2 regions of the Gordonia caeni genome follow, and region 1 is predicted to be linked to the other one. Evidence: riboswitches for the same ligand, from Rfam matches in the RefSeq annotation. Region 1 holds a riboswitch; the other holds the start of a gene.
What was found. A riboswitch is a leader RNA that binds a small molecule or an ion and turns the genes downstream of it on or off. The one in region 1 is predicted to bind cyclic di-AMP.

Region 1 (14,221 bases):
TCGCCGCCGCCGGTCACGCGCACCGCCCCGCGCGGGGGCTCGTCGGCGCGATCGGCCGCACGTAGTCGAGCGACCACGGTCTGGGCCTGGCCGGGGGCGATGCGGGCCCGCCGCTGCGACGCCCGGGGTGCCGGCGGACGCGAGGGCACGCGCGCGCCGCGGCTGCGCAGGTCGATCAGGGCGCCGCTGGAGTCCTCGCCGGCCGGGGCGAAGCCGCCGCGGCGCAGCGCCTCCACCACGTCGCGCACCGGTGCCGGGGAGACCGCCACGGTGGCGGCCAGTGCGCGCAAGGCCACCTCGCCGGCCACGTCGCTGCTGAGCACGGCGGCCAGCAGCGCCGGATCCTCGCACCGCACGAACGCCGACGCGACCCCGACCCGGAGGCTGCCGTGCCGGCGGGCGACGTCCTCCACCAGATAGGTCAGCGACTGCGGCACCGGGGTGCGGGACCGATTCGTCAGCAGCGCGGTGATCTCCGAGCCCGAGCGACCAGAATCCAGGGCGCGCCGCAGGCTGTCCTCGCTGATGCGGTAGACCGAGGCCGCGCCGCCGGACTCCAGGTCGGCGATCGCCTCCACTTGCTCGGCCAGCTCGGCGGTCATCGGTCCGGGCACCATCAGGGTCAGATCGGCCTGTACCAGGAAGTGGTCGACGGGGGTCGGCAGCGCGGTGTCCATCGCCGCCAGCGCGGCGGCGGTCGCCGCGTCGTCGTCGGGGGCGGCGGTCAGCAGCGCGCGTCCCGGCCCGGTGAGCGAGCCGTGTGCCACCAGCCCCAGCTCGCGCGCCTCGCGGAGCGTTTCGCCGGCGAATCGGCGCGTCCAGCGGCGCAGTTGTCGCGGGTGCCGCCAGGTGAGGGCGGCCACCAGGGCGTCCACCTCCACCGGGGCGGCGGGCGGTGCATCGAGCAGCGGTGCGAGCACCTGCCGTCGGGTGAGCGCGGCGGCCGCGTCGAACAGTTCGCTGGACAGGGCGGCGATGGTGTTGCCGTCCCGGTCGGTGTCGCCGATCTGCCAGGGGCGGCGGGGCAGGTCCAGCCAGGCGCTCGCCGCCGCATGCCACCGGCGTTCGGGCATGGTGTGCAGCCAGGTGTCCACGGCCACGGTGGGCGCGAAGGCCTCGTCGCCGCTCCATTCGGCCGGCTCGGGTTCGGGCAGTCCGGAATCGATCAGGCGCTGGGCTGCGAGTACCTCCACCAGCAGGCCGATCCGCCCGACCGACAGTCCGGTGGCTTTGGCCAGCCGCCGCAGTTCGCGGATCCCGAGGCCGCCCGACTTGAGCACGGCGGCCGGTGTGTTGCCGAGCACGTCGAGGAGGGCATCGGCGTGGCGGAGAAACTCGAGCGCCTCTCCGGCGCCCGCCGCGTCGACGGCGTCGGGGCCGAACCGGCCGGGGCCTTCGCTCAGGACCGGGGGCGCCAGGATCGCGGTGGTCAGCGGCGGCTCGCCGCGCAGCAGCTGACCGGCCATCGGTACCAGTTCGACGGTCTGCTCGTCGATGCGGGCCAGCAGGCCGGCGGCGATCAGCCGGGGGACCGGGGCGGCCGGATCGGCGTCCGGGGCCGCGTCCCGGCTGCGACCCAATGACGGACCGGAGGAGAGGGTGGCGATCAACTCGCGCGGGCGCTCGTCCAGACCGTCGAGCAGCGCGCGGATCTCGCCGGGATCGGTGGTGGCCAGCGGACCGAGGAGGTGGTGCCCGCGCCAGGGGAGGGCGGCGCCCAGATGGATGCCGGCCACCCACGCCGGCTTGCGGGCGGTGCCGGCGCCGGAATCCCAGATCAGTCCCTGCGCCGCCAGATCGGCCAGCCGCGCGTCGAGTTCGGCGCGCTTGAGCCGCCGGCCGAGGCGGGCGACCAGGTCGTCGCGGGTGACCGGTCCGACCAGGTCGTGCCGGCCGGTGTCGGCACCGCAGTCGAGAAAGGCTTCGAGGACCGCGACGGCCGCGAGGTCGAGGCTGTCGCCGGCCAGTGCGATGGAGGCGGCGGAGAGTGCCCGCTGGGCGAGGACGCCGGTACCGCGTGGCGGCGGTGAGGCCAGGTCCGGGCGCCGGATCAACAGGGCGGCCAGATCCTCGTCGGAGCGGTCGGCCAGCGCTTCGGCCAACCCGCGCAGGGGGCGGTCCGTGGTCATCCGGACGAGTCTACCGAGCCAGCCGCCGGCGGGGTGGGTCTCGTCCGCCGGGAGCCCGGCCGTTGCTCTCCGACCCCCGCCTTCTCAGGTCCCTGCCACCGGCTGCGGAGCGTCATGGCACAATGAGGCCGTGGCTAAGAAGAATCATTACGTCGACAATGGCTGGCCGGATGTCTCGGTCGAGGATCACGCCGTCACCGAGTTCACCGCGCATCTCGCCGGTGCGCTCTCGCCGTTCGGCAATGAGAATCCGTTCCCGGTGCCGGCGAGCGAGCTTCCCTTCATTCAATCGAAGACCGTCGTCAACCGCTGACGCTCGTTCTGTTGAAGAACCCCGCACCGATTCGGTGCGGGGTTCTTCAGTCTTTCCGGCCGGTCGGCAGTCTGTCCGGCAGGGCCTCGTCGTAAATGCAGAGAACGCCGCACCGAAGCGGTGCGGCGTTCTTGCGCGAGTACCTCGGTACTCCAGGGCTGGGCTCAGTTGATGCCGAGCGCCTGCTTGTTGTCGTTGAAGAGCTTCAGCTGGCTCTGGTCCAGCTGGTAGCCCGACTTCTCGAGAGCCTCGACGGCGCTGCGGAGCTCGGGGGTGCTGGTCTTCTTCGCCTGCGAGATGGCCTCGTCGGTGGTCTTGGCGTCGTCGGCCTTAGGGGCGTTGTTCTGCCGGTCCTGGACCTGGGGCAGCGACGGGGTCGACGGCTTGGCCGGGGCCTGACGCGGGGTGTGGCCCGAGAGCACGGTGCCGCAGGTGGGCCATGCGCCCTTGCCCTGGGACGCCAGGACGCGCTCGGCGACAGCGATCTGCTGCTCCTTGCTGGCCTGGTGTGCGCTCGGTGCGTACTGGGTGCCGCCGTGGCCGGCCCAGGTGCCCTGGCTGAACTGCAGGCCGCCGTAGTAGCCGTTGCCGGTGTTGATGGACCAGTTGCCGCCGGACTCGCACTGTGCGACCTGGTTCCACTCGGCGTCGGTCGCCGCCGAGGCGGTGCCGGCTCCGACGAGGGCGGCGCCGCCGCCGAGCACGGCGGTGGTCAGCGCAACCTTTGCGACGGTCTTGGTGGTGGTCGACCGCTTAGCGTGACGTGCCATGAAAGTCTTTTCCTCTCTCCACGCGCCTGCGAAGTAAGCTGTCGGGTTCGAGCGAGAGGTGCTCGGTCCGTTCCGGACGTCGTCCGGTGCGGACTTAACCCCAAGGCGTTCCGTCTCACGACGTTCCGCCGGTATCCGGTGGGATGGTGGGTCCCCCGCCCTCGTTCCTGAACTGTGTTGTTCGGTGATCTCGGCGGCGGAACGAGGCTGGGCGCGACCGCCGAGAAATGTTGTGTTTTCGGTGCCCGAGGGCGACCGGGATGAACACTACGTAATCCGTTCGGGGGAAGTCACCCCATCGCGAAAGCGGGGTTACGGCCCCGAAATCGGGCCTTTCGGCCTCGAATGGCCATTGCCGCTGATCACCGTGCTGATGGTCGTCTCGTGTCCGGTTCGTTATCCAACCGTGATGTGACTAAGGTCACAGAGCGATTGAGACTCAGACCACTCACCGTTACCCGTCGAGTGCGCGCCGGGCTTCCAGTGCGCGAAAGGTGCTGGCGTGGAACACAAGGGGCTCCACGCCGGGGTCGCTGCGGAGCTCGGCGATCCGCAGCAGCACCACCGTGTGATCGCCGGCCGGGATCTCGGCGGCGACGGTGCACAGCAGGTGCGCGGCGGCCTCCGGGAGGAACATCGCGCCGCCAGGGCGCACCAGCGGCTCCACCCCGTCGAACCGGGCGTCCGGCGGCCCGGCCAGCTGCCGGCACAGCTCGCCCTGGTGGGCGGCGAAGACGCTCACGCCGAGCTCGCCGGCTTCGCGCAGCAGCGGCCAGGTGGACGACTCCTGGCGCACGCACACCGACACCAGCGGCGGGTCCAGGGAGACGGTGCTGAACGCGCTGGCGGACATGCCGACCGGGGTGGGTGAGCTCTGGTGCACGGTGGCCGGCGCCTGCCGGCAGACCGCGACCACGCCCGAGGGGAAGCAACTGTAGGCGCGCTTGAGTGCGCCGGGGTCGTCGGCGGGGGAGAGCGGGGCGGTGTCCTGCTTCACCGGCTGCGCCGTCCCGACAGCAGCGCGAAGACGACCGCCAGGAACAGTCCGACGGGGGCGCAGAGGGCCAGCAGATAGACGGTCACCACGATGGCCTGAGTGGAATCTCGCACCGCCGGGATGAGCAGAGCGATGCTGGCCACGAAGCCGATGACGACCAGGATCACGGCCGCCGGGAGCAGCGACGAAGACTTCTGGGTCTGCATGGCCACCACGGTAGCCGTACGCGTAACATCGGATGCAGTGCGCCTCGGGTCTTTTCCGCGTGTGATCGCGGGCGGCGGCCGGGGCGCTTTCCCATGGGCAGTTCCGATCAGTTTGAGGGTGAGCACAGTGCCGACCGGCCGGGTGAAGTGGTACGACTCCGCGAAGGGTTTCGGATTCCTCTCGCAGGAAGAGGGCGACGACGTCTACGTGCGCGCCTCGGCGCTGCCGGCGGCGGTGGACGAACTCAAAGCCGGCCAGCGTGTCGAGTTCGACATGGCCGCCGGCCGGCAGGGCCCGCAGGCGCTGCGGGTGACCGTCCTGGAGGCCGCGCCGAGCGTGGCCCGCAATGTGCGGGAGAACCAGCGCGCGGCCACCAAACGGCACACGCCCGACGAACTGCACGGCCTGATCGCCGATCTGATCACCCTGCTCGAGGGCAAGGTGCAGCCGGATCTGCGCAACGGCCGCTACCCGGACCGCAAGACCGCGCGCCGCATCTCCGAAGTGGTGCGCGCGGTCACCCGCGAACTCGACCGCTGATCAGCCGCGTACCGCGGGCAGTTCGGTCTCGTTGCCGACGGTGAACCCGTCCGGCGCGGTCGAGATCGCGTAATGGCCGCGGAACAGGATGTCGCCCTGCCCCGACTCGAGTCCGTCCGGGGCGTCTTCGAGCACGGTGGAGAAGGGCTTGATCTCGACGCCGAGCAGGACCCTGTCCGGGGTGGACTCCAGGACCTGGGTGTAGGTGGTGCCGGACCGGTGGATCCAGGTCACCGGTTGCACGCCTTCCGGCGTCGCGTACGCGGCCACCAGCATCCACGGCGCCGTGGCGATCTCCGAGGGCACCGACAGGCTCAATGATCCGCCGGCCGGCACCGGGAACTGCGTGACCGGCAGTGCGGCGATCTCCTCGATGCTCAGGGCACGCGGGTGGCACTGCGTCATGTCCAGGTCGCACCAGAAGGTGGGCTCCACCCGCTCCAGGCTGCGTCCGGTGGCCACGGAGACCTGCGGATCGGATTCGGGCGTCCCCCGCACCAGCAGCGTGGTGGCGACGGCGACGATCGCCACCGCGACCACGACCACCGCGGTCAGGACGGCCAGATGCTTCTTGTCGGCGGGCTGCAGGGACACGATCAGACCTCGTTGTCGGGTTCGGGGCTCGTCAGTTTCGGGGCGGGGCTGTTCAAGTGCGGGGCTGCCGCGTCCGGGAGGGACGGGTGGCACCGGCGGAAGGGCGGGCGGCGGTCGGCCGCTCCGACGGCGAGTCGGCCGCAGACGGACGGGGCCGCGGGCTCGGCGTCGGCCGCGTCGGATGGACGGTGGTGAGCGGGGACGTCGGCGCCGGGTCGTCCGGCCGGCGGCCGCCGATCCCCGGGAGCAGGGTGGAGCCCCGGCTGGTCAGCACCGTCTGCACCAGTCCACCGGCCATCAGCACAGCGACCACGGTGAACCCGATCCACAGCGTCGTCGGCAGGACCACGCCGAGGCTCGCGCCGAGCACCCAGGACAGCTGCAGGACCGTCTCCGACCGCCCGAAGCCCGAAGCCCGGGAGGCATCGGGCAGATCGTCCTGGATGGTCGAGTCGAGGCAGACCTTGGCGATCGCGCTGACGCCGCCGGCGACGAAGGCGGCGATCACCACCATCAGCAGGGTGCCGACCACGGCGGCCAGGATCGCGGCCGCGGTCGCTGCGACGGTGGACATCACCACGATGCGCGGTGGCCGTTTCAGTTCCAGCCGGGTGCCGATGCCGTTGCCGAGCCCGTTGCCGACACCGGCGGCGGCGCCGACGGCGCCCAGCATCATCAATTGCCCCCAGCCCCCGGTGTCGGGCTGCGCCTTGGCATAGAAGGCGATGTAAAGAGTCAGGAAGCCGGTGAGGATGCGGATGGTGCCGTTGCCCCACAGACCGGTCACCACCGTGCGCCCGAGGGGCTGGCGAATGGTGGCCGCCAGGCGCGTCGACAAGCCGCGCGCCCCGCGCGCCTGCGCTTCGGGTTCCTCGTCGTTCGGATCGCCGCGGTAGGTGAACGTGGTGGGGACCTCGCCCTCGGTCACCTCCACCCACGACGGGATCTTCATGCAGAAGTAGGCGCCGGCCACCGCCAGCAGGCACAGGAAGAGCATGGCGCCGGGGATGTGGACGGGCAGCCACTTGCCCAGCACCATCTCCACGAATGCGGACAGCCCGCCGGCGACGATGGTGCCGAACACCAGGCCGAACATGGTCAGGCGCGAGTTGACGCGCGGCAGGTCGATCGACGGCGGCAGCACGCGCGGGGCCACGGCCGACTTGAGCACGCCGAACGATTTCGACAGCACCATCAGGCCCAGGGCGCACGGATAGAGGATCCACGGCTTGTACTGGAGCTGGTGGGTCGCCGGATCCCACGAGGAGTTCACGATGATGAGCAGCGCCAGGACCGCGCGAAGCCCGAACGTGGCGGCCATCGCCAGCCGGCGCCCGTGCTGCAGCCGGTCCAGAAGCGGACCGATCAGCGGGGCGATGAGCGCGAACGGCGCGATGGTCAGCGCCAGGTACAGACCGACGTTCACCTTGGAGTCGCCGGTCGCGGCGGCGAAGAACAGGGTGTTGGCCAGTGCGACGGCCATTGCGGCGTCGACGGCGTTGTTCAGGATGACCGGCATGGTGAGCGCGGTCAGCCCGGAACGGTCGGCCCCGTCGGCGGTGGCGGCGCGATGCACCATGTCGACGCCGCGGCCGGCGAAGTAGCGGGAGCGGCGCGCCATCACGCGCACCACGGTCACCTTCTCCGGCGCCACGAATCCGGTGTCGCGGCCGTCGCCGTTGCCTCCGACGCCGTCGCCGTTGCCGCCGTCGCCGTTGCCGCCGACGCCGTTCCCGTCGCCGAACTGCCGGGTGCCGGACTGCTCGAGCGGCGGCAGATGCGGATTGTGGGTGCGCGCACGACTGGCGGCCTCGAAACGCCGGGTGCGGGCTTCCGCCGGGTAGTTGGAGTGTCCCGGGTGCGTGCCGTGGAACCGGGGTTCGGGTCGACGGGGATGCGACGGGTCCCCGGAGGACCGGGAATCGTCGTGCGGAGATCGGGAAGCCACGACATCGATTGTTCCCTATCTGCCGACTTGCATGGCGGATGGGAGGCCCGGGTGTTGGTGAGGGTCGTCTCAAGGTGCATCTCTGCACGGTGCTGTTGCACACTGGAGAGGTGAGCGTGGCACAGACGGACCTGCTGGAGCAGGCGGAGCAGATGGCGCGGGACGTGCTGGTGGCCGACGGGGAGAACCCCGGCGAGCACCTGGGAGCGCGTGCCGAGGGGGACTGGGCGGTAGCCCACCACTTCGCGGCCCAGGTCCCCGGCTACGACGGCTGGCAGTGGTGTGTCGTGCTGGCGGGTGCACCGGGGGCGAGCGAGGTGACCGTTTCCGAGGTGGTGCTGCTGCCCGGCGACGGTGCGCTGCTGGCACCGGCCTGGGTGCCGTGGAACGAGCGGATCTCCGCCGGCGACCTGGGGCCCGGCGACCTGCTGGCCGCCCCGCCGGACGATCCGCGGCTGGTCCCCGGACAGATCGACACCCTCGACGTCGACCCGATCGACCGCGACCAGGTCGGTCAGGTCTTCGGTGAGATCGGCCTGGGCCGCGACCGGCTCCTGTCGTACGAAGGGCGCGCCGAGGCCGCTCAGCGCTGGCACGACGGCGAGTACGGCCCCGAATCACCGATGGCCCGCGGCGCGCGGCACACCTGCGCCACCTGTGGCTTCTACCTGCCGCTGGCCGGGGCCCTGCACGGCGCCTTCGGCGTGTGCGCCAACCAATTCGCGGCCGATGGGCACGTGGTCGCCGCCGATTACGGTTGCGGCGCCCACGCGGACACGCCGGTGCCGCCCGGTGGGCAGGGCAGCCCGGCCTACGACGCCTACGACGACGGTGCGGTGGAGATCGTGAGTCGCGATGACGCCGACACCGGCGCCCGCTGACCTGTCCGACCCCTTCGACACCGCCGGCCTGCGCGCCGCCACCCTGGCGGCCTGGCGGGATTCGCCGACGCGGCTGGCCGAGGACGCGGCCGCCGAGTCCGATCTGCGGCAGATCGGTTACCGCGATCGCTGGTTCACCGAGCTCGCCGCCAACGCCGCGGATGCGGCCACCGTCACCGGCGAGGCGGGACGGCTGCGGGTGTGGACCGACGGCGCCACCGTGCACGTGGCCAACACCGGCGCCCCGCTGACGATCGACGGCGTCCGGGCCCTCACCGCCCTACGCGTCTCCCCGAAACGGGCCGCGCCCGATCAGCCCGGCCGCGCCGAGGTCGGCCGGTTCGGCGTCGGATTCCGGGCCACCTCGTTCGCCGACCGCGTCGACGTGCTGTCGTCGTCGGGGTCGATCACCTTCGACCGCGCCCGCACCGCCGGCGCCGTCGGCGATCCGGACCGGCCGGTTCCCGCCCAGCGGCTGGCGTGGCCGGTCGCCGGGGCTCCGGCGCCCGGTTACGCCACCGAGGTGGTGGTGCACTGCGCCGATGCCGCCGCCGCGCAGGCCCTTGCCGACCGCGCCCGCGGCGAGGCTCCCGATCTGCTGCTGGAACTGCCCGCGCTCACCGAGATCGCCGTGGACGGGGAGGTACTGACCCGCCGGACCACCGCCGGCCGGGTCGTGATCGAGACCGACGGCGCGGCGAGTGCCGAATGGCTGCGCAGCAGCGCCGGCGGCACGCACTGGCTGGTGCCGGTGGACGGCGACGCCCTGCGGCCGCTGGACGGCGACGTCCTGCGCAGCCCCACCCCCACGCAGATCCCGCTGTCGCTGCCGGCCCGGCTGATCACCGATCTGCTCCTGACCCCCGACCGGCGGGGACTGCATCCCGGCGCCGACCTGGCCGGCGCCGCCGCCGGCTACGCCGACCTGGTGGCCCTGGCACCCGACGACCAGCGGCACCTGCTGGTCCCGGCGCCCGCCTTCGGGGCCGGCACCGAGGACGCCGTGCTGCGGGAGGCCGTCCTGGCGGTCCTCACCGATGCGCCCTGGGTTCCGGCCGCCTCCGGACCTCCGCGCGCCCCCACGCGGACCTGGGTGGTGCGCGGGCTCACCGAACCGCTCGCCGAACTGCTCGCCGAGGTGATCGAACCGCTGGCGCATCCCGCGGTGAGCGACGGTGCGCCCGCCCGCACCCTGCTGCGTCTCGGCGCCCGCGAACTCTCCCTGGCCGAGGTGGCCGACCTGCTCTCCGGTCTCGACCGGGAGGCGTCGTGGTGGGCGCGCCTGTACGCCGCCCTCGACGGTGTCGTCACCGGCCGGGAGGCCGCCGACGAACTCGGCGCCCTCACCGTTCCGCGGAACGACGGCCGCCTGCAGCGCGGCGCCCGCGGACTGTTCCTCGTCGACCTTCCGCCCGGCGTGGACGTGCACCTGGACTGGATCCCGGTGATCGACCCGGCGGCCTACCACCCGCTGCTCGAGCGCCTCGGACTGGAACACCTGACCGTCTCGCAGGTGCTCGACCATCCGGCGCTGCGGCAGCGGATCGACGATGCCGCCGACCCGGACGAGCTCGAGGAGATCGCCGACGCCGTCCTCCAGCTGGTGATGGCCGGCGAGAGCGCCCCGGCCGTCCCGGGCTGGCTGGGCGCCCTGGCGGTGCGCGCCGACGACGGCGTCGACCGGCCGGTCGACGAACTGTTGCTGCCGGCCGGCCCGCTGCGCGCGGTGCTGTACGACGACGCGCCGCTGCACACCGTGGACCCCGCCGTCGTCGACGCCTACGGCGAGACTGCGTTGCGCCGGCTCGGTGCGGGCTGGGGGTTCACTCTGCTGCGCGAGAATCTGCCCACCGCACCCGACCACGACCTCGACGGCGAAGCCCAATGGTGGGACGGGTTGGAGCAGCCGCCGGAGACCCTGGTCGCGGTGCGGGACCTGGATCTGGTGGATCCGCAGCACTGGCCGGCCGCGCTGGACCTGCTCGCCGGTGATCCCGACCTCGCGGCGGCGCTCGCCGACCCCGACGGATACACCACCTGGTGGCTGCGGCGCTTCGTCGAACTCGAGGGCACCCCGCTGCGCGGGTACCGGGCCCCCGACGACCACACCTGGCGCTCCCTCTTCCCGCCGCTGGAGCACCCGGCCGCGGCGGTGCTGGCGCCCCTGCTGGCCGGTGCCGGTCCCGACGACGCACAGGACGCCGAGCGGTGGCTCGACGCGCTCGCCGACCCCGGCCGTGCGGTGGCACCGGGGGTGGCCGCCCGGGCCCACGCGGCCCTGGTCGCGGCGTATCGGGCCGGGAGGTTCCGGCTCGACCACGTCGAGCCGCCCGCGCAGCTGCGGACCCTGTCCGGCGATCTCAGCCCGGAGGCGCTGGTGGTCGACGAACCGTGGTGGACCCCGGTGGTGCCGCCGTCGGTGGCGGTGCTGGTCGGCACGCATCCGCGGGCCCGCGACGCCGCCGACTTCGCGGCCCTGGCCGACGTGCCGCTGGCTTCCGAAGAGCTGTCGGCGCAGGTGGTCTCGTCCGGCCGACCGCTGGACTCCGGAGGCGCCTTCGCGACGGCTCTGGCGGCGGCCACCGGCTGGGACCTGACCGGACCGCTGGTGGCGCACGACGAGCTCGTGGTCGCCGTCTTCGACGGCGACCACGAGCGCCGCCACCGCGTGCCTCGCTGGCGCGAGCGCTCCGGGGTCGTTCATCTCGACACTGAAGTACCGTGGACTCGACCCTGAACGCCGCTCGCCAGGAGGCACCGCACCAGTGAATCTGTCGCCGTTCGCCTTCGACCAGAGCGTCACCGCGTGGGTGGTGTCCATCCGGTCCGAGCCGTGGAACTCGCTGTGGCAGATGGCGACGGTCCTGGGGGACACCCTCACCTTGACCCTGGTGGTGATCGGCGTCTTCGTTCTGGCCTGGCTCTCCGAGCGAATCGACCTGGCCGCGTTGATCGTCTTCGGCGGCCTCTCCGTCTACATTCTGATGACGCTGCTCAAGCATCTGTTCGGCCGGGACCGGCCCCCCGTGGCCGACCGGCTGATCGACGTGGACGGGCTGTCCTTCCCGTCCGGTCACGCGATGTGCTCGACGGTGATCCTCGGACTCACCGCGGTGATCTGTTACCGGCTGTTCTCGGCGGTGCGCGAACGGCCCGCGGTGCTGCTGGTGGCGCCGGTCCTGGTCCTGGTGATCGGGATGTCGCGGGTGTACCTCGGTGCCCACTGGGCGTCGGACGTACTGGTCGGATGGGCCCTCGGCCTGATCTGGCTGGCGGTGTGCCTGGTGGCCCACCAGCAGATCACCAAGTGGCTGCGCCTGCGCACGCAGCCGGCGCCGCGCGCGCCGGCACAGCGGAACTGAGCTACTCCAGGCCCTCCTGGGCGCCCTTGCTGCCGCGCCGCACGGCGGCCTGCTGCACCAGCACGATCACCGTGCCGAGCACACCGACGGCCAGCCCCACCCAGCAGACCGCCAGGGCACGATCCGGGCCGATCCCGGTCACCCCGACGACGACGGTCGCGACCAGCCACGCGAGCATGCCGGCGACGATCACCGGCGCGGGTGCGCGCAGCCGCGCGGGCAACTCGGGGACTCCGGTCTGCTCGGACATGATCTCTACGGTAGCTTCTCCCGGGTAGGAACCCGGTTTCCCCTCGGCTTCGCAGCCAGGCGAGCAGCAAGGACTTCACGTCGAATGAGCGACACCAACGAGCCGGCGACCACCGCGGAGGAACCGGCGGCCCAGCCGCCGACCGGGGAGAGCACCCCCGGTTCCGGGCGGATCGCCCGATACTTCAAGGTCGCCGAGCGCGGCTCCACGTACAGCCGCGAGGTCCGTGGCGGCCTGGTCACCTTCTTCACGATGGCCTACATCGTGGTGCTGAACCCGATCATCATCGGCGGTATCGCGGGCCAGTCCCGTAACGCCGACATCAACGGCGACGTGCTGCCGATGGCGGCGGTGGCGGCGGTGACGGCGCTGGTGGCCGGTGTGATGACGCTGCTGATGGGCCTGGTGGCGAACTTCCCGTTCGCCATCGCCGCGGGCCTGGGCATCAACAGCCTGCTGGCGGTGACGATCGCCCCGGAGATGAGCTGGCCGGCGGCGATGGGGCTGGTGGTGATCGACGGCATCATCATCGTGATCCTCGGTCTCACCGGTTTCCGGACGGCGGTGTTCAACGCGGTTCCACCCGAACTGAAATCGGCGATCGCGGCCGGTATCGGCGCCTTCATCGCGTTCATCGGCCTGGTCGATGCCGGCTTCGTCTCCCGCACCGAGGGCGGGCCTCCCGTACAGCTGGGCGTCGACGGTTCGGTGGCGACCGTGCCCACCCTGCTGTTCGCGGTGGGCGTGCTGCTGATGGGCGTGCTCACCGTCCGCAAGGTGCCCGGTGCTCTGCTGATCGGCATCGTGGCGATGACGATCGTCTCGCTGATCGTGGAGGCGATCTGGCACCTCGGCGCGGCCGACGACAACCCCGACGGCTGGGCGATGAACACCCCGGGCATGCCGGACAGCCTGTTCGGCGTCCCCGACCTCTCCCTGGTGGGGCAGGTGGACCTGTTCGGGGCCCTGGAGCACGTCGGCGTGCTGATCGCCTGCGTCTTCGTCTTCACCCTGGTGCTGTCGAACTTCTTCGACGCCATGGGCACCATGACCGGTGTCGGCAAGGAAGCCGGCCTGACCGATGCGAAGGGCAATCTGCCCGGCATCGGCAAGGGCCTGGTGGTCGAAGGTGCCGGTGCGGTGGTCGGCGGCGGCGCTTCGGCGTCGTCGAACACGGTCTTCGTCGAATCGGCCGCCGGTGTGGCCGAGGGCGCGCGGACCGGCCTGTCGAACGTGGTGACCGGTCTGCTGTTCCTGGTCGCGATGTTCTTCACGCCGCTGTACGAGATCGTGCCGATGGAGGCGGTCACCCCGGCGCTGGTGGTGGTCGGCGCGCTGATGATGGCGCAGATCCGCGACATCGACTTCTCGCGCTTCGACTACGCTCTCCCGGCGTTCCTGACCATCGTGATCATGCCGTTCACCTACTCGATCGCCAACGGTATCGGCGTCGGCTTCATCGCCTGGGTGGTGCTGGCGTCCGCGCGCGGCAAATGGCGTTCGGTCCATCCGCTGCTGTGGGTGGTGGCGCTGCTGTTCGTCGTCTACTTCGCCCGCGGCCCGATCTCGGCCTGGATCGGCTGACCCGGCCGCCGGCCGGCACTCAGAAGTAGGTGCCGGAGAACGGCGCGCGGCGAGTGGCCAGCAGTGCGTCGACCAGGTCGAGCGTGGCCGCCGAGTCCGTGTCGAGACGGCCGGCCGCGGCGAAGTCGCGCGCGGAGATCCCGCCGGTGTACATCGACGACAGCACCGAGATGCCGAGCGTCGCCCGCGGGATCCCTTCCGTGCTCGCCGATTCCGGATCTCGCTGCACCGTGGCGCGCCCGTCGGAGACCTCCAGCAGGTAGTTGCCCTCGCGGCCGTCCCAGCCGTCGGTCACCGACAGCAGCACGGTGCCGTCGACGTCGTAGGTGCGTGCCTGCAGGGCGGCCACCACGTCCAGGATCGACACCCAGAGTTCGTCGGTGCGTGCCGTCGACTGCACGGCGCGGGCGTCGTACAGCGACAGCGGCAGGGTCTCGTCGACGGGCACCTTCGCGGTGATGGAGCTGACCAGGTCCAAACCGGTCAGCACCCGCCACAGGTCGGTGTGCGCCTGCTGCGTCACGGTGCAGAGCTCCTCGACGGTGGCCGACGATTCGCGGGCGTCCATCCGGTACGCGGCGTAGCCGTCGGCGTGCAGCAGGTAGTACAGGCCCGAGGTTTGCGAGTTACGCCGGAAACCGCGGTC
Region 2 (14,221 bases), on a different contig from region 1:
GCTCTTCGTAGACGCTGGGAGGCGTGGTGAAGATAGAGGACGACGGCGCCGGGGCGGAGGTCGGTTCGTCCGAGCCACAGGCGGTGACGCCACCGAGGAGCACGGTCAGTGCGAGGCCGGTGCCGAGCAGAGATCGGCGCCCTATCGGCTGGCTGCGACGTGCCGGACCCACCCGGTCGGCGCCGCGCAAGTCAGTACCGTCGTGCCGAGTTGAAGGGGCCGCCCTTATCGATCGGGACCACCGCGACCGGAACGCCGAAGGTCGACGCGTGGATCACGTAGCCGTCGCCGACGTACAAGCCGACGTGATGGGCATCCGGGTAGTAGATGATCAGGTCGCCGGGCTTGAGGTCCTTGCGGTCCACGGGGGTGCCGCCGCCCATCTGCGCTTCGCTGGTGCGCGGCAGCGTCTTACCCGCCTGCTTGTAGGCCCACACCATCAAACCCGAGCAGTCGAACTTGTCGGGACCGGTGGCGCCCCACACGTACGGGTCGCCGATCCGGGTGAGCGCGGCGTGCACCGCGACCATGGCCGGCGAGGTGCCCTTCGGCACCGCCTTCGGGTCGAAGTTGTACTTCGGTCCGCGTAGCGCAGCGAGCTGTTTACCGGTCATCGACTCGTAGACGGCGCGGACGCTGACCGCTTCGAGCTGCAGTTCGGCCTGCTTGGCCTGCAGGTCGCCGCGCTTGCGCTCGGCATCCTTCACCGCGGACGCGGCTGCGGTGGCCGCCTGCTCGGCGGTCTTCTTGGCATTGGTCGCCTCGTCGGCGGTCTTCTTGAGGGAGCGCAGGTCCGACGCCGCCTGGCGGGAGATCACCTCGAGGTCGGACATGTTGTCCAGCAGGTTCTGCGGCGAATCACTGACCAGCATCGCGTACAGACGGTTGACGCGGGCACCGCGGTAGCTGGCGCGCGCGAGGGCGTCGACCTTCACCTGCGAATCGTTCATCTGCTTGTTCGCCTTGGTCAGGCGAGTCTGCGCGGCGGCGGCCGCCTTGCGCTGCTGGGTCACGACTTTGCGCTGCTTGTCGTAGTCCGCCTGCGCCTGGTTCATCGCCTCGGCCGACTTCTCGGCCTTGATCGACAGCTGCTTGTACCGGGTCAGCACCTGCTGCGCGTTGCGGACCGGTTCCGCCTGCGTGACGGCCGGTTGAGCGATCGCCAGAGTCGCCGCGGTGGCGATCACCGTGGCGACCGAGAGTGCACGCCGCGAACCGCGGCGGAAGAAACCAGACGTGCGCATCAGTTCAACAATTCCCTACCGGCACCAGGACGAGCCGCGCGCCTCTCGCGCACGGCTCGTCCGGTCACATCAGCGTAGATCTTCTACCGCTCAGTAGCGGCGGATTCCGGTAAGCGACCAGGCCTTGACCTTGTCGCGCTTCACCGGGACGCCGTAGGTCGAGGAGTGAACGAACTGTCCGTTGCCTGCGTAGATGCCGGCGTGACCGCCACCGTTGAAGATCAGGACGTCGCCGGGCTTGGCCGCGGCGAGCGAAGCGACCGGCTGACCGCCGCCGAGCTGACCGTAGCTGTCACGCGGGATGGTCTTGCCGGCCTGCTTGTAGGACCAGAAGACCAGGCCGGAGCAGTCGAAAGCGTTCGGGCCGGCGGCACCGTAGGAGTAGGGCGATCCGATCTTCGACTCAGCAGCGCGCAGCGCCTTCTGGGCACGCGTCGGCTGCAGGATGCCGCCCTGCTTGTTGCCGCCCTGCTTGAGCTCGTTCGGGATCTGGTTGTCGTTCACACCCGGGACCTCGAAGTCACCCACTCCGGGGATCGAGATCGGCGCGGCGTCGGCCGGGCCGGCGGCAAGCGCGAGCGAGCCGACGGCGATGGAGCCGGCGATCACTGCGGTCTTGGCGGCCTTGGCGGCGCCACGGGGCTGTTCCATACGGTGTTTCGCCACGGAAACGGTTCTCCTTAAAGTTCTCCCTGACCGCCGACCGGGTTAGCTGTCGGGTTCGGGCCGGAAGAGATGGCCCTACGCGGTTTCACCCGCGATTCACCCCGATCCAGGGCGCAGCATGACGCCACACTCTGGAGGAAGTGGGTCCCCGGTTCGCTCCCCTTATGCAGGAGTGCGATTAGGCGGTGTCCTTCCTGAAGTCCCCCAGGTGGGGGCCTCCGTCTTGGAAGGTCTCGGAAAGATTACGAAACCTGCGTGCCCAATGTCCACCGAACGGATGTCGGGCCTGTCGCGCCGGTGCGGTCAGACCGCTCGCAGGTATTGCACACCCACTCGGCCGGCCACAGTCTGACCAGCGACGATGTCACTTTTCGCAGCCTTCGCGGCGGCCGGCGATATCAACGCTGTGGCGGCCAACACATCCACCGCATCGACCATCTCGGGGTCGACGTCCCCGAACTGGGTGTCAGGACCGTAGTCCCTGGTCGAAGGGGCGAAAAGGACCTGCATCAGGCAGCCGTCGCAGGCCCGATTCCGGGCCGGACAGGTCGCGCAGTCGATAAGCATTGTGATCTACCTCTCATTCACTCCGATGGTGGCGAAAAGGCGTGGTGGACGACGGCCTTCGCGCCGACGGCCGGGCCGGAAGGCTCAACCTGGAGTGCAGACTATGGAGCACCTCCGACATCTCGGGGCCGCGGAGCGTCGCCGCCCGTTTGTCCGACCTTCGAACTAGTGTGCGGAGCATGTCCGGGAATCCTGCCGACGCCGAGCAGCAGCTGAGCTTCGCCGACCTGCCCGACGACGAGGCCTTCGCCACCGCCGCCCTGTACGACACCACCCTCGTGGTGGTCGATCTGGAGACCACCGGCGGCAGCGCCGACCGTGACGCCATCACCGAGATCGGCGCGGTCAAGATCCGCGGCGGCGAAGTGCTCGGCGAGTTCGCCACCCTGGTCGACCCCGGCCGCGCGATCCCGCCGCAGATCGTCTCCCTCACCGGAATCACCACGGCGATGGTCCACGACGCGCCTCGGATAGAAGAGGTGCTCCCGGCATTCTTCGAGTTCGCCCGCGGCGCGATCCTCGTCGCCCACAACGCCCGGTTCGACGTCGGCTTCCTCAAGCGGGCCGCCGCCCGGCAGCATCGGCCCTGGCCGTTCCCGGCGGCGCTGTGCACGGTCGTGATGGCACGGCGGGTACTGACCCGCCAGGAGGCGCCCACCGTCAAGCTCAGTGCGCTCGCCGAGTTGTTCGCGGTCTCGGTCACTCCGACGCACCGCGCCCTCGACGATGCGCGCGCCACCGTCGAGGTCTTCCACAATCTGCTCGAGCGGGTCGGCAACCAAGGTGTCCGCACCTACCGCGATCTGACCCGCTATCTCCCCCGTGCGACGCCGGCCATGCGGGCCAAGCGCTCACTCGCCGACGGTCTTCCGCACCGCCCGGGCGTCTACATCTTCCGCGGGCCCGGCGAGGAGGTCCTTTATATAGGTACCGCGGTGAACCTCCACCGTCGCGTGTCCGGCTACTTCAGCGGCGCGGACCCGCGCACGCGGATCACCGAGATGGTGAACCTGGCCGTGCGGGTCGACCACATCGAGTGCGCCCACGGGCTGGAGGCCGGGGTGCGGGAGCTCACCCTGCTCGCCGTGCACAAGCCGTCCTACAACCGGCGGTCCCGCAGTGCGCACCGCGGGTGGTGGATCAATCTGTCCGCCGAGCGCTTCCCCCGGCTCAAGGTCGCGCGCCGCCCGAACGGGGTGTCTCTGGGCCCGATCTCCCAGCGCGGTGTCGCCACCGACATCGCCGACGTGATCGCCGGGGCGGCGGGTCTGCGCACCTGCACCGCTTCCCTCGGTCGCGCCGACCATCACTACTGCCCCGGCCGGTCCGCGGCCGCGACACTGCCCGATCCGCTCGTGACAGCGCTGCCGGGTGCCTGTCGTGCGGCCAGTGATCGCCCGCAGACCCTGCCGGACTACCTGCCGCGGGTGCAGGCCGCGCACGACCTGATCCTCGGACGCTCCGACGACCTGCTGATCGCCTTGCAGGCGAGGCTGCGCAGCCTCGCCGAGTCGCGCCGCTTCGAGTCGGCCGCCCGGGCACGGGACCGGCTGGCCGCGACCATCGACGCACTCGCCCGCTGCCAGCGCCTGTCCGCCGTCGCCGGCCTCGAAGAACTGGTGCTGGCCCGCCGAGCCGCCGACGGCGGCTGGGAGTTCGCCGTCGTCCGCTACGGGCGGCTCGCCGGTGCCGGCTGTGCCGCCCGGGGTGTGCCGCCGATGCCCGTGGTGGACGCGCTGGTGGCCGGCGCCCAGACCGTCCTGCCCCCGGACCGGGACGCCGGGCCGCTGTCCGGGGCACCGGCGGAGGAAGTGGGCCTGATCGCCCGGTGGCTCACCGAACCCGGCACGCGCCTGGTGTCGGTCAGCGGCGAACTGTGGTCACCGCTCGGTTCCGCGCAGCGGCACCTGGACTTCTCGTTCGTCGCCCGCGAGGCCCGCGAGTCGGCGGCACCGGTGCCGGAGACCCCGCGCCGCCGTCCGGCGCTCGTTTAGGCTCGGGGCATGATCACTGCCATCGTCCTCATCGGAGCCGACATCCACCAGATCCCGGAGACCGCCCAGGCCGTCGCCGACATCCCCGGTGTCACCGAGGTGTACTCGTGCGCCGGTGACGTCGACCTGATCGCCAAGGTGCGGGTGCGTGACCACGACGAGATCGCCGACGTGGTCACGGGCAAGATCAACCGGCTGCCGGGCGTTCGCCACAGCGCGACGCACATCGCCTTCCGCAGCTACTCCAGTTCGGAGGTGGAGGGCGGCTTCTCCATCGGCGAGTAGCCTCCCGCGTCAGGCGGTCGAGCGAAGTCGAGGCCCGACGATTTCTTCACCTACGACTGCGCAGCCGCCCACTCGGCCACGCGCGCCGCACTCTCGGCGTCGCTGAGGTCTTCCACCCGCGTCATCAACGACCAGCGCACCCCGAACGGATCCCGGACGCTCGCATACCGGTCGCCGGAGACGAAGTCGGCGACAGGCTCGCGGACCGTCGCCCCCGCTGCCACCGCCCGCTCCAGCAGCGCGTCGACGTCGGGGCAGTACAGGGACAGCGAGTAGCAGGCGGTGTCCCCGGCGGGTGGTGCGACGAGGCCGTAGTCCGGGGACGGGATCCCCAGTTGCAGCCGGCCGCAGCCGAAGTCGAGTTCAGCGTGTGCCACCGCGCCGCCGAACTCGGTCACCGACACGCACTGCGCACCGAAGACGTCCCGATAGAAGGCGAGTGCTCCCGCCGGATCTGGCAGCGCCAGAAACGGTGTGAGGGAGGTGAATCCGCGGGGCCGGCCGGCGACGGTGTGCGGGCCGTCCGCGGCGATCGCCGTCGTCGCCGTGGTCTGCATCGTGATGTCGTCTGTGCTCATTCCTCCATCGTCGGACGGCAGCCGCCGTGCGGGCTTGTCGAAACGCGACAGATGTCGTGCGCCGTATCCTGAAGCCGTGGACCGCGAACCGAACGGCCGGGGCGTGTTGCGCCCGGACCGGCTCCCCGACCTGGTCCGGCTGCCCCCGGGCCCGGGTGAGAGTCATCTGGTCCGCTGGTACTGGATCTCCCGCTGGAATCTGCCGCCGGGCGAGCACGCCCGGCAGGACCTGATCGCCTTCCCCGCATTCAACCTGGTCGTCACAGACCACGGCGTCCTGCTCTCCGGCCCCACCACTCGGATCTCCCACCGCGACCTGCACGGCCGCGGATTCGGGGTGGGCGCACTGCTGTGGCCCGCCGCGACCCCGCTGCTCACCGGCGATGCCGCGAGCTGTGTCGACCGCGTCACCGACTTCGCGGCGCCGGAACTCCTCGACGGCGTCCGCCGGGCCGATCCCGCGAGCAGCCCGCACGCGGGCGCCGCGGCGGTGGCCGACTGGCTCTGTCAGGGCACGCCCGAGCCGGACCCCGAGGCACTGCTGGCCAATCGCGTGATCGCGGCGGTCGAGGCCCCTCAACCGCCGCCCGATGTCGCCGCGCTGGCCGAGCGCGTCGGCGTCGCGGTGCGCACGCTGCAGAGACTCACCCGCCGATACATCGGGCTGTCGCCGCTGACGCTGCTCCAGCGCCGCCGGATCCAGGAGGCCGCCGACCGGGTGAGGTCAGCGGAGACCCGCTCGCTCGCCGACATCGCCGTCGACCTGGGCTACACCGATCACGCCCATCTGAGCCGGGAGTTCCGCAAGGTCCTGGGTGTCAGCCCCAGCGAGTACCGAGAAGTCCTCCGCCGCGACGCCGACGATCCGCCGGCGAACACGAAGGGAGTTCCGGGCGCGGAGTGCTCCGGACGGTGAAGGCGTCAGTCCGCGAGCGAGGTGCTCAGTCGCGCCCAATCGGCCAGGCGAGACGCGGCCGCACCCGAATCCAGAACCTCGGCGACCCGCTCTCGAGCCGCACGCAGGGCCGCGGTGAACTCGTCCTGCGTGTACAACCGGTCCTGCTCGAAGGCCACCAGAGCGGCGGCGGCGTTGAGCGACACCGCATCGCGCACCGGGCCGGTCGCGCCGGCGAACAGGTCCCGCGCGATCTGCGCGTTGACCTCCGCGTCCCCGCCCTGCAGCGCCGCAAGCTCCACCGTCGAGATCCCGAGGTCGCTCGGGTCGACGCTGAGCTCGCGCACCTGGCCGTCGACCACCTGCCAGACCGTCGAGGTGGTCGTGGTGGTCAACTCGTCGAGACCGTCGTCGCCGCGCACCACCAGCACGCGGTTGCCGCGGTCGGCGAAGGTCTTCGCCAGCGTCGGAGCCAGCTCGGCGAAAGCACAACCGATCAGCCCGGCCGGCGGCGCTGCCGGGTTGGTCAGCGGACCGAGGACGTTGAAGACGGTCGGGATGCCGATCTGTTTGCGGGGCGGGCCGGTGAAGCGGAAGGCCGGATGGAAGACCGGGGCGAAGCAGAAGCCGATCCCCACCTCGCGCAAGCATCGCTCCACCGCCGGTGGGCCGAGCGTGATGGCCACCCCCAGCGCTTCGAGGACGTCGGCACCGCCGCTCTTCGAGGACGCCGCGCGGTTTCCGTGCTTGATCACCGGCACTCCGGCCGCGGACACCACGATCGACGTCATGGTCGAGATGTTGACCGTGTGCGAGCGGTCGCCCCCCGTGCCGACGATGTCGACGGCGTCGCCGGTGGTGCTCACCCGGTTCGCCAGCGCGAGCATGGTGTCGGCCAGGCCGCGCAGCTCGTCCGGGGCGGCGCCCTTCATCTTGACCCCCACGCCGAAGGCCGCGATCTGTGCACCCGTCGCCGAATCGGACATGATCTCCCGCATCGCCCACGCGGCCTCGCCCACCGTCAGATCGATACCGTCGGTCACCTTGCCCAGAACGGCCGGCCAGGTGAGTTCGACATCCGGCTGCGAAACGGGTTGCTGAGCGGAATTCGGGGAAGTCACCCCGCCAGACTAGCGACCCGCGCTCACGCGGATCCGGAGTCGGGGGCGGCCAGGACGGCCCAGCCGCCGGACTCACCGCCCAGCCTGGCCGTCATGGAGCCGATGATCGCCCGCTCTTGAGACAGGGTCCGCGCATCAACGCGCTGCAGACGCGCGACCGCGACGGCGATCCGGCCGGCCGGCGCGGACGGATCGGACGGCAGCGCGGGGGCTTCCACATATCCGTCCATCCCGCAGCGCGCCAGGACCGGCTCGCGCCGATCGGCGTCGACGAACAGCAGATGACGCAGCAGCACCTCGTCAGGCCTGTCGAATCCGGCGCCGGTGAGCGCCTCCGACGACGAGACGGTCTCGTCGTGACATGCGACCAGCACCTCGGCACGGGTCAGCTCCTCGGCCGCGTCGCGCACCGCCTTCCTGCTCCGGCGCCACCATCGCCCCACCAGTCACTCCTATCGCACGGCTTCGCTTGCACTCACACTGTCCGGTCTGCGGCCTTTCAGGCTCCCCTCAGCCCGGCCCGGCACCATGAGCATGACGGGACGTCCACGGAACACCGAACAGGGGCTGCTGAGACACGCCCGAAGTGGTCCGTCCGAAACGCCTGGACCAGCATCGACACAATCGTTTCGGACCAATTTGGGACCCGAGTGGCCACGGCTTACTACGAACCGTCATACTTCTTGATGTGACTAGCGCCGTGGGTACCTCAGGAACCGCCATCTCCTCGCGTGTGCACTCGCTGAACCGGCCGAACATGGTCAGCGTCGGCACCATCGTGTGGTTGTCGAGCGAGTTGATGTTCTTCGCCGGCCTGTTCGCGATGTACTTCGTCGCGCGGGCCAATTCAGTCGAGTGGCCGCAGCCGCCTGCGCATTTGAATCTGGCGCTCGCGATCCCGGTGACCACCATCCTGATCCTCAGCTCGGTCACCTGCCAGCTGGGTGTCTTCGCCGCTGAGAAGGGCGACGTCTTCGGTCTCCGCCGCTGGTACACCCTGACCCTGGTCATGGGCACCATCTTCGTCGCCGGTCAGAGCTACGAGTACTTCCAGCTGGTCGGTGAGGGCGTGACCCTGTCGTCGTCGTCCTACGGCTCCACCTTCTACATGGCGACCGGCTTCCACGGCCTGCACGTCATCGGCGGTCTGATCGCCTTCGTCCTCCTGCTGATCCGCACGCGCCTGTCGAAGTTCACTCCGGCCCAGGCGACCGCGGCGATCGTGGTGTCGTATTACTGGCACTTCGTCGACGTCGTGTGGATCGCCTTGTTCGTCGTCATTTACTTCGTGCAATAGACCCGGCCGCCCCGAGTAGACATTGAAGTAGCAGCCCAATCGCTTAGTAGAGAGACACCGATGAGATCATCTCCACCGAGTTCGTCGCAGCCGCTCGACGGCGACGACGCCTCCGCAGAGCGCGTGACGAACGCCGGGCCGGCGAAGACCGACGCGCGCCGCGCCAAGTCGCGCCGCAAGCTGCGCCGCCGCGCCGGTGCCACCGCTTTCCTGATGTTCGGACTGTTGGCCACCGGACTGCTGGCCGGGTTGCTCACCCCGAAGCCTCAGGTCGCCACCGCCGAGCCCACCTCCGCTGAGCTCGTCGCCGCCGGCAAGCAGCTGTACGAGACCTCCTGCGTCACGTGCCACGGCACCAACCTCGAGGGCGTGGAGGACCGCGGTCCCAACCTGCTCGGTGTCGGTGACGCCGCGGTGTACTTCCAGGTCTCCACCGGCCGTATGCCGGCCGCTCGCGGTGAGGCCCAGGCCGCCCGCAAGACCGAGAAGTTCACCCAGGCCCAGATCGATCAGCTCGGCGCCTACATCCAGGCGATGGGCGGCGGCCCGCGCGTCATGTACGACCACGACAGCGACGGCAACCTCAAGCGCGACGAGAACGGCATGCCGGTCCTCGCGATGGAGTCCCTGCAGGGCGACGACCTCGGCCGCGGCTCCGAGCTGTTCCGCCTGAACTGCGCCTCGTGCCACAACTTCACCGGTCGTGGCGGCGCGCTCTCGAGCGGTAAGTACGCTCCCCCGCTGACGGATGTCAACGAGCAGCAGCTCTACACGGCGATGCTCACGGGCCCCCAGAACATGCCCAAGTTCTCCAACCGGCAGCTGTCGGTCGATGAGAAGAAAGACATCATCGGCTTCATCCGTTACGCCGACTCCTCGAACCCGATCGGCGGCTTCAGCCTCGGCGGCTTCGGCCCCGCCTCGGAAGGCGTGGTCATGTGGGTCGTCGGTATTTCGGCGATCGTCGCCGGTGCGATGTGGATTGGATCACGAAATTGAGCGCAACGAGTAACGACGTCCCGTCGGACGACCAGCTCGACTCGATGTCCAACGACGAACTGGTCCAGCTCGGTACCAATCTGGACGATGTCGAGATCATCTACCGCGAGCCCCGGAACCCGGTCCCGGACACCAAGGCGGAGAAGCGCTCCGAGCGCATCGTCGCCACCTGGTTCGTGCTCGCGGGCCTGTTCTCCCTGGCCGGTTTCGCGCTGTTCATCTGGAACCGCTGGGAATTCACCATGCCGAACCAGGACGGGTACTGGGCGTACACGTTCTACACCCCGGCTCTGGGCGTCTCCTTCGGTCTGGCCATCCTGAGCTTCGGCTTCGGTGTCATTCAGCTGACCAAGCGGTTCATCCCGGCCGAGATCTCGGTGCAGCAGCGCCATGACGGACCGTCGGCCGCCGTCGATCAGAAGACCCTGGTCGCCGAGCTCAACGATTCGCTGACCACCTCCACCCTGCCTCGTCGCAAGATGATTCTCGGCTCGGCCGGTTTCGGTCTCGGTGCGCTCGCCTTCGCCGGCGGTATCGCCGCCATCGGCGGGTTCATCAAGAATCCGTGGGCCGATCCCAAGGACGATCTGTGGCAGACCGGCTGGTCGCCGATCCACAACCCGGCCTCCGACCCGAATGAGACCGTCTTCCTGCGTCGCGACACCGGCAACCCGTACCAGGTCGCCCTGGTCCGGCCCGAGGACCTCGACGCCGGCGCCATGGAGACTGTTTTCCCGTGGCGCGTCTCCGACGGCTACGGCGAGACCGAGGAGTCACGGCACCACCTCCTCCAGAGCCTGCGCGCCGTCCGCAACCCGGTCATGCTGATCCGTCTGCGTCCCGCCGATGCGGCCAAGGTGATCAAGCGTCAGGGGCAGGAGAGCTTCAACTACGGCGACTACTACGCCTACACCAAGGTCTGCAGCCATCTCGGTTGCCCGACCTCTCTGTACGAGCAGCAGACCAACCGGATTCTCTGCCCGTGCCACCAGTCGCAGTTCGACGCGCTCGAGTACGCCAAGCCGATCTTCGGACCGGCCGCCCGTGCCCTCGCTCAGCTGCCGATCTCGGTGAACAATCAGGGGTACATGGTCGCCAACGGCGACTTCATCGAGCCCGTCGGACCTGCATTCTGGGAGCGTAAGTCATGACGATCGCCGACCGCCTCGCGACGCAGGCAGAAGAGGCGGATGTCCGGTACCGCATGGCCGCCGGCGTCCGTCGCCAGATCAACAAGGTCTTCCCGACCCACTGGTCGTTCCTGCTGGGCGAGCTCGCCCTGTACAGCTTCATCATCCTGCTGCTGTCGGGCGTCTACCTGACGATGTTCTTCGATCCGTCGATGGCGCACGTCACCTACGAAGGTGCGTACCTGCCCCTCAACGGCGTCACCATGAGCCGCGCATACGAAACCACCCTGGACCTCTCCTTCGAGGTCCGCGGCGGCCTGTTCGTGCGACAGATCCACCACTGGGCGGCACTGCTCTTCGCAGCCTCGATCATCATCCACATGATGCGGATCTTCTTCACCGGAGCGTTCCGCAAGCCGCGTGAGGCGAACTGGGTCATCGGTTCGTTCCTGCTGCTGCTGGCCATGTTCGAGGGCTTCTTCGGCTACTCGCTGCCGGACGACCTGCTGTCGGGCACCGGCGTCCGCGCCGCCATGAGCGGTATCGTCCTCGGCATTCCGCTGATCGGCACCTGGGTGCAGTTCGCGCTGTTCAACGGCGACTTCCCGGGCGACATCATCATTCCGCGCCTGTACGTGCTGCACGTGCTGATCTTCCCGGCCATCATCCTGGCGCTGATCGGTGCTCACCTGGCGCTGGTCTGGTACCAGAAGCACACCCAGTTCCCCGGCCCCGGCCGGACCGAGAACAACGTGGTCGGCGTCCGGATCCTCCCTGTCTTCGCGGCCAAGGGCGGAGCGTTCTTCGCCATCACCTTCGGTGCTCTGGCGTTGATGTCCGGCGTCTTCCAGATCAACGCGGTCTGGAACATCGGCCCGTACAACCCGGGTCAGGTCTCAGCCGGATCGCAGCCGGACATCTACATGATGTGGACGGACGGCTTCGCGCGACTCATGCCGGCGTGGGAGCTCTATCTGGGCAACTACACCATCCCCGCCATCTTCTGGGTGGTGCTGGTGATCGGTGTGATCTTCGCGCTGCTGTTCGCCTATCCGTGGATCGAGTCGGCACTCACCGGTGACAAGGCTCCGCACAACCTGCTGCAGCGTCCGCGTGACGCTCCGGTCCGGACTGCGATCGGTGCGATGGCCCTGACGTTCTACATCATCCTCACGGTGAGTTGTATGAACGACATCATCGCCCTGAAGTTCCACATCTCGCTGAACGCGACCACGTGGGCGGGCCGGATCGGACTGATCGTCCTGCCGCCGCTGGTCTACTTCATCACCTACCGGTGGGCCATCTCGCTGCAGCGCAGCGACCGGGATGTCCTGGCGCACGGTATCGAGACCGGCATCATCCGCCGCGAGGCGATCGGTGAGTACATCGAGATCCACCAGCCGCTGGGCCCGGTGGACAGCCATGGACACCCGATCCCGCTCCCCTACGAGGGCGCTCCACTGCCCAAGCGGATGAACAAGCTCGGCGCCGCCGGCGCTCCGGGTACCGGATCGCTGTTGACCGCGGATCCGCCGGAGCAGCAGGAGGAGAACGTGCAGATCGAGCACGATCAGCACTCGGCCGAGAAGAAGGCACTCATGGAGTTGCAGGCGAAGGGTGGAAACCCGCTCGCCGACGACGACGAGTAGCCACCGCAACGACGACGATGGCCGTCCCGCATACCGCGGGGCGGCCATCGTCGTCTCCGGCGTTCCTACACCGGTGGAGTCGACACGCCGATCGAGCGAAGTCGAGACCACTCTCCTCCCCCACCGGTGTTCAGTCCGCTCCGCGTGCGGGACACGACTTCTGTCGGGGCGGCTCCGAGTGCCTTTCCACCAGGTCTCCGGCGAGCTGACGGACGCGTTCGCGGGCCACCGGTGGGGAGAGGACCTCGATGTGGTCGCCGAACTGGAGGAGCTGACGAACCGACTCGATGTCGGGGTAACCGACGACGACGGTGCACCAGCCGGTTTCCGGGTCGGAGACATCGTGGATGCGGCTGCCGAGGATGCGCCGCGCCAGGTCGAGGCGGTTCTCCGGCAGCCGGACGGTCACACTCACGCGACTTCGCTCCTCGGTGCGTTCCTTCAACTCGGCCCATCTGGTGCGGAGGGTCTCACCTGGCCGCAGAACAGCCGCCGCCTCGAGCTGTTCGTAGAACGAGAGTCGTTCCAGAGCGAACAGCCGAGCATCCCCCTGATCATCGGCGATCAGATACCAGCGACCTGATTTCGCCACGATCCCGTACGGATCGACCACCCGCGTCGAAGGCTGACTCTCGGCGCTGCGACGGTATCGGATTCGCCACCGACGCCGGCGTCGCAGGGCCGAGGCCAGGTCCGATACGTCGACCGCTGCCTCCGAGTCGGCGAACCACGCGGTGCTGTCCACCAGCACGAGGTCCGCCAGTGGCCGCAGGCTCGGCGTCCCGGGTGCTGCCGCCTGCCGGGCGGCGATCTTGCGCGCAGCCGACTCCCACACCGCAGACAGGCCCATGCGCTCGAGTTGCGCGCTGTCCAAACCTGCTACGGAAAGGGCCTCCAGCTCTGGCGGTTCCAAATGGGAGGCGTTGAGCCGTGCACCGGGGAGCAAGACGATGCCGCCGTTTCGCCCGCGTTCGGCATAGACAGGCACGCCTGCGGTCGAGAGGGCCTCGACATCCCGCAGCACCGTCCGCCGGGACACTTCCAGACGCTCGGCGAGTTCGGTGGTGGTGATGCGCTGACGGGTCTGCAGAAGCAGGAGGAGGTGCAACAGTCGCGAAGCCTTCATGCTGATCGATGTTTGCAGAAAAGGTGACAGGTTCTGTCGCGATGACGCGATCAATTGGAGCGGTACCGAGAATTCGACGATCTGAGGAGAGCTCCATGCCCGCACCCAACCTGTTCCTGATCGGCGTCCGCGACGCCGAGGCCGCCACCGCCTTCTACGGCGCTCTGTTCGAGATCGAACCGACCTTCATCAGCCCCCACTACGTGGCTTTCGAGGTCGCCCCCGGTGTCCTGTTCGCGCTGTGGACGGGCTACAGCGAGCAGTCCGTCCCGAGCACCCCTCGCACAAGCGAAGTCGGCCTGATGGTGCCGGGAGCAACGACCGCGATCGACGAGCTCTTCACGAGGTGGGGCTCGAAGGGAGTCCGTGTCGTGGAGAAGCCGCACGACGCCGTCTTCGGCCGGACCTTCGTGATCGCGGACCCCGACGGCAACCTGATCCGGGTCTCCCCGGTGGACTGAATGCGAGCGGCCGCCCCCCGGAATCGGAGGGCGGCCGCTCGTCGTCAGTCGAGGGTGCCGGAGGTCAGTGCTTCTCCGGGCCGACGTGGTACTCCATGACCAGACCGGTCACCGCGCCGAGGATCACGACCACCGAGGCGATGGCGAACCAGAAGTTCGACGACGCGAAGCCGATCGCGAACAGGGTGGCGCCGGCGGCGACCATGATC

Region 2: another riboswitch for cyclic di-AMP. It lies ahead of ABD732_RS12755 (C40 family peptidase); the one in region 1 lies ahead of ABD732_RS15845 (transglycosylase family protein).

The regions. Positions count from the first base shown of each region.
Region 1 covers NZ_BAAAZW010000010.1:28,173-42,393, forward strand. Annotated here, with positions in the region: gene ABD732_RS15835 (helicase-associated domain-containing protein) at 1-2,129, opposite strand, end outside; gene ABD732_RS15840 (hypothetical protein) at 2,260-2,442, shown strand; gene ABD732_RS15845 (transglycosylase family protein) at 2,607-3,212, opposite strand; cyclic di-AMP (ydaO/yuaA leader) riboswitch at 3,220-3,418, opposite strand; gene ABD732_RS15850 (flavin reductase family protein) at 3,667-4,209, opposite strand; gene ABD732_RS15855 (hypothetical protein) at 4,206-4,415, opposite strand; gene ABD732_RS15860 (cold-shock protein) at 4,543-4,956, shown strand; gene ABD732_RS15865 (DUF2771 family protein) at 4,957-5,550, opposite strand; gene ABD732_RS15870 (MFS transporter) at 5,603-7,498, opposite strand; gene ABD732_RS15875 (DUF3027 domain-containing protein) at 7,651-8,379, shown strand; gene ABD732_RS15880 (sacsin N-terminal ATP-binding-like domain-containing protein) at 8,354-11,116, shown strand; gene ABD732_RS15885 (phosphatase PAP2 family protein) at 11,145-11,741, shown strand; gene ABD732_RS15890 (DUF2530 domain-containing protein) at 11,743-11,991, opposite strand; gene ABD732_RS15895 (NCS2 family permease) at 12,076-13,575, shown strand; gene ABD732_RS15900 (GNAT family N-acetyltransferase) at 13,595-14,221, opposite strand, start outside.
Region 2 covers NZ_BAAAZW010000007.1:73,677-87,897, reverse strand. Annotated here, with positions in the region: gene ABD732_RS12765 (peptidase MA family metallohydrolase) at 1-190, opposite strand, end outside; gene ABD732_RS12760 (C40 family peptidase) at 192-1,244, opposite strand; gene ABD732_RS12755 (C40 family peptidase) at 1,335-1,910, opposite strand; cyclic di-AMP (ydaO/yuaA leader) riboswitch at 1,928-2,105, opposite strand; gene ABD732_RS12750 (DEDD exonuclease domain-containing protein) at 2,657-4,471, shown strand; gene ABD732_RS12745 (Lrp/AsnC family transcriptional regulator) at 4,481-4,756, shown strand; gene ABD732_RS12740 (VOC family protein) at 4,807-5,334, opposite strand; gene ABD732_RS12735 (helix-turn-helix domain-containing protein) at 5,411-6,250, shown strand; gene trpD (anthranilate phosphoribosyltransferase) at 6,256-7,350, opposite strand; gene ABD732_RS12725 (hypothetical protein) at 7,374-7,760, opposite strand; gene ctaE (aa3-type cytochrome oxidase subunit III) at 8,039-8,647, shown strand; gene qcrC (cytochrome bc1 complex diheme cytochrome c subunit) at 8,708-9,646, shown strand; gene qcrA (cytochrome bc1 complex Rieske iron-sulfur subunit) at 9,643-10,797, shown strand; gene qcrB (cytochrome bc1 complex cytochrome b subunit) at 10,794-12,425, shown strand; gene ABD732_RS12700 (helix-turn-helix transcriptional regulator) at 12,556-13,551, opposite strand; gene ABD732_RS12695 (VOC family protein) at 13,647-14,012, shown strand; gene ABD732_RS12690 (cytochrome c oxidase subunit 4) at 14,077-14,221, opposite strand, start outside.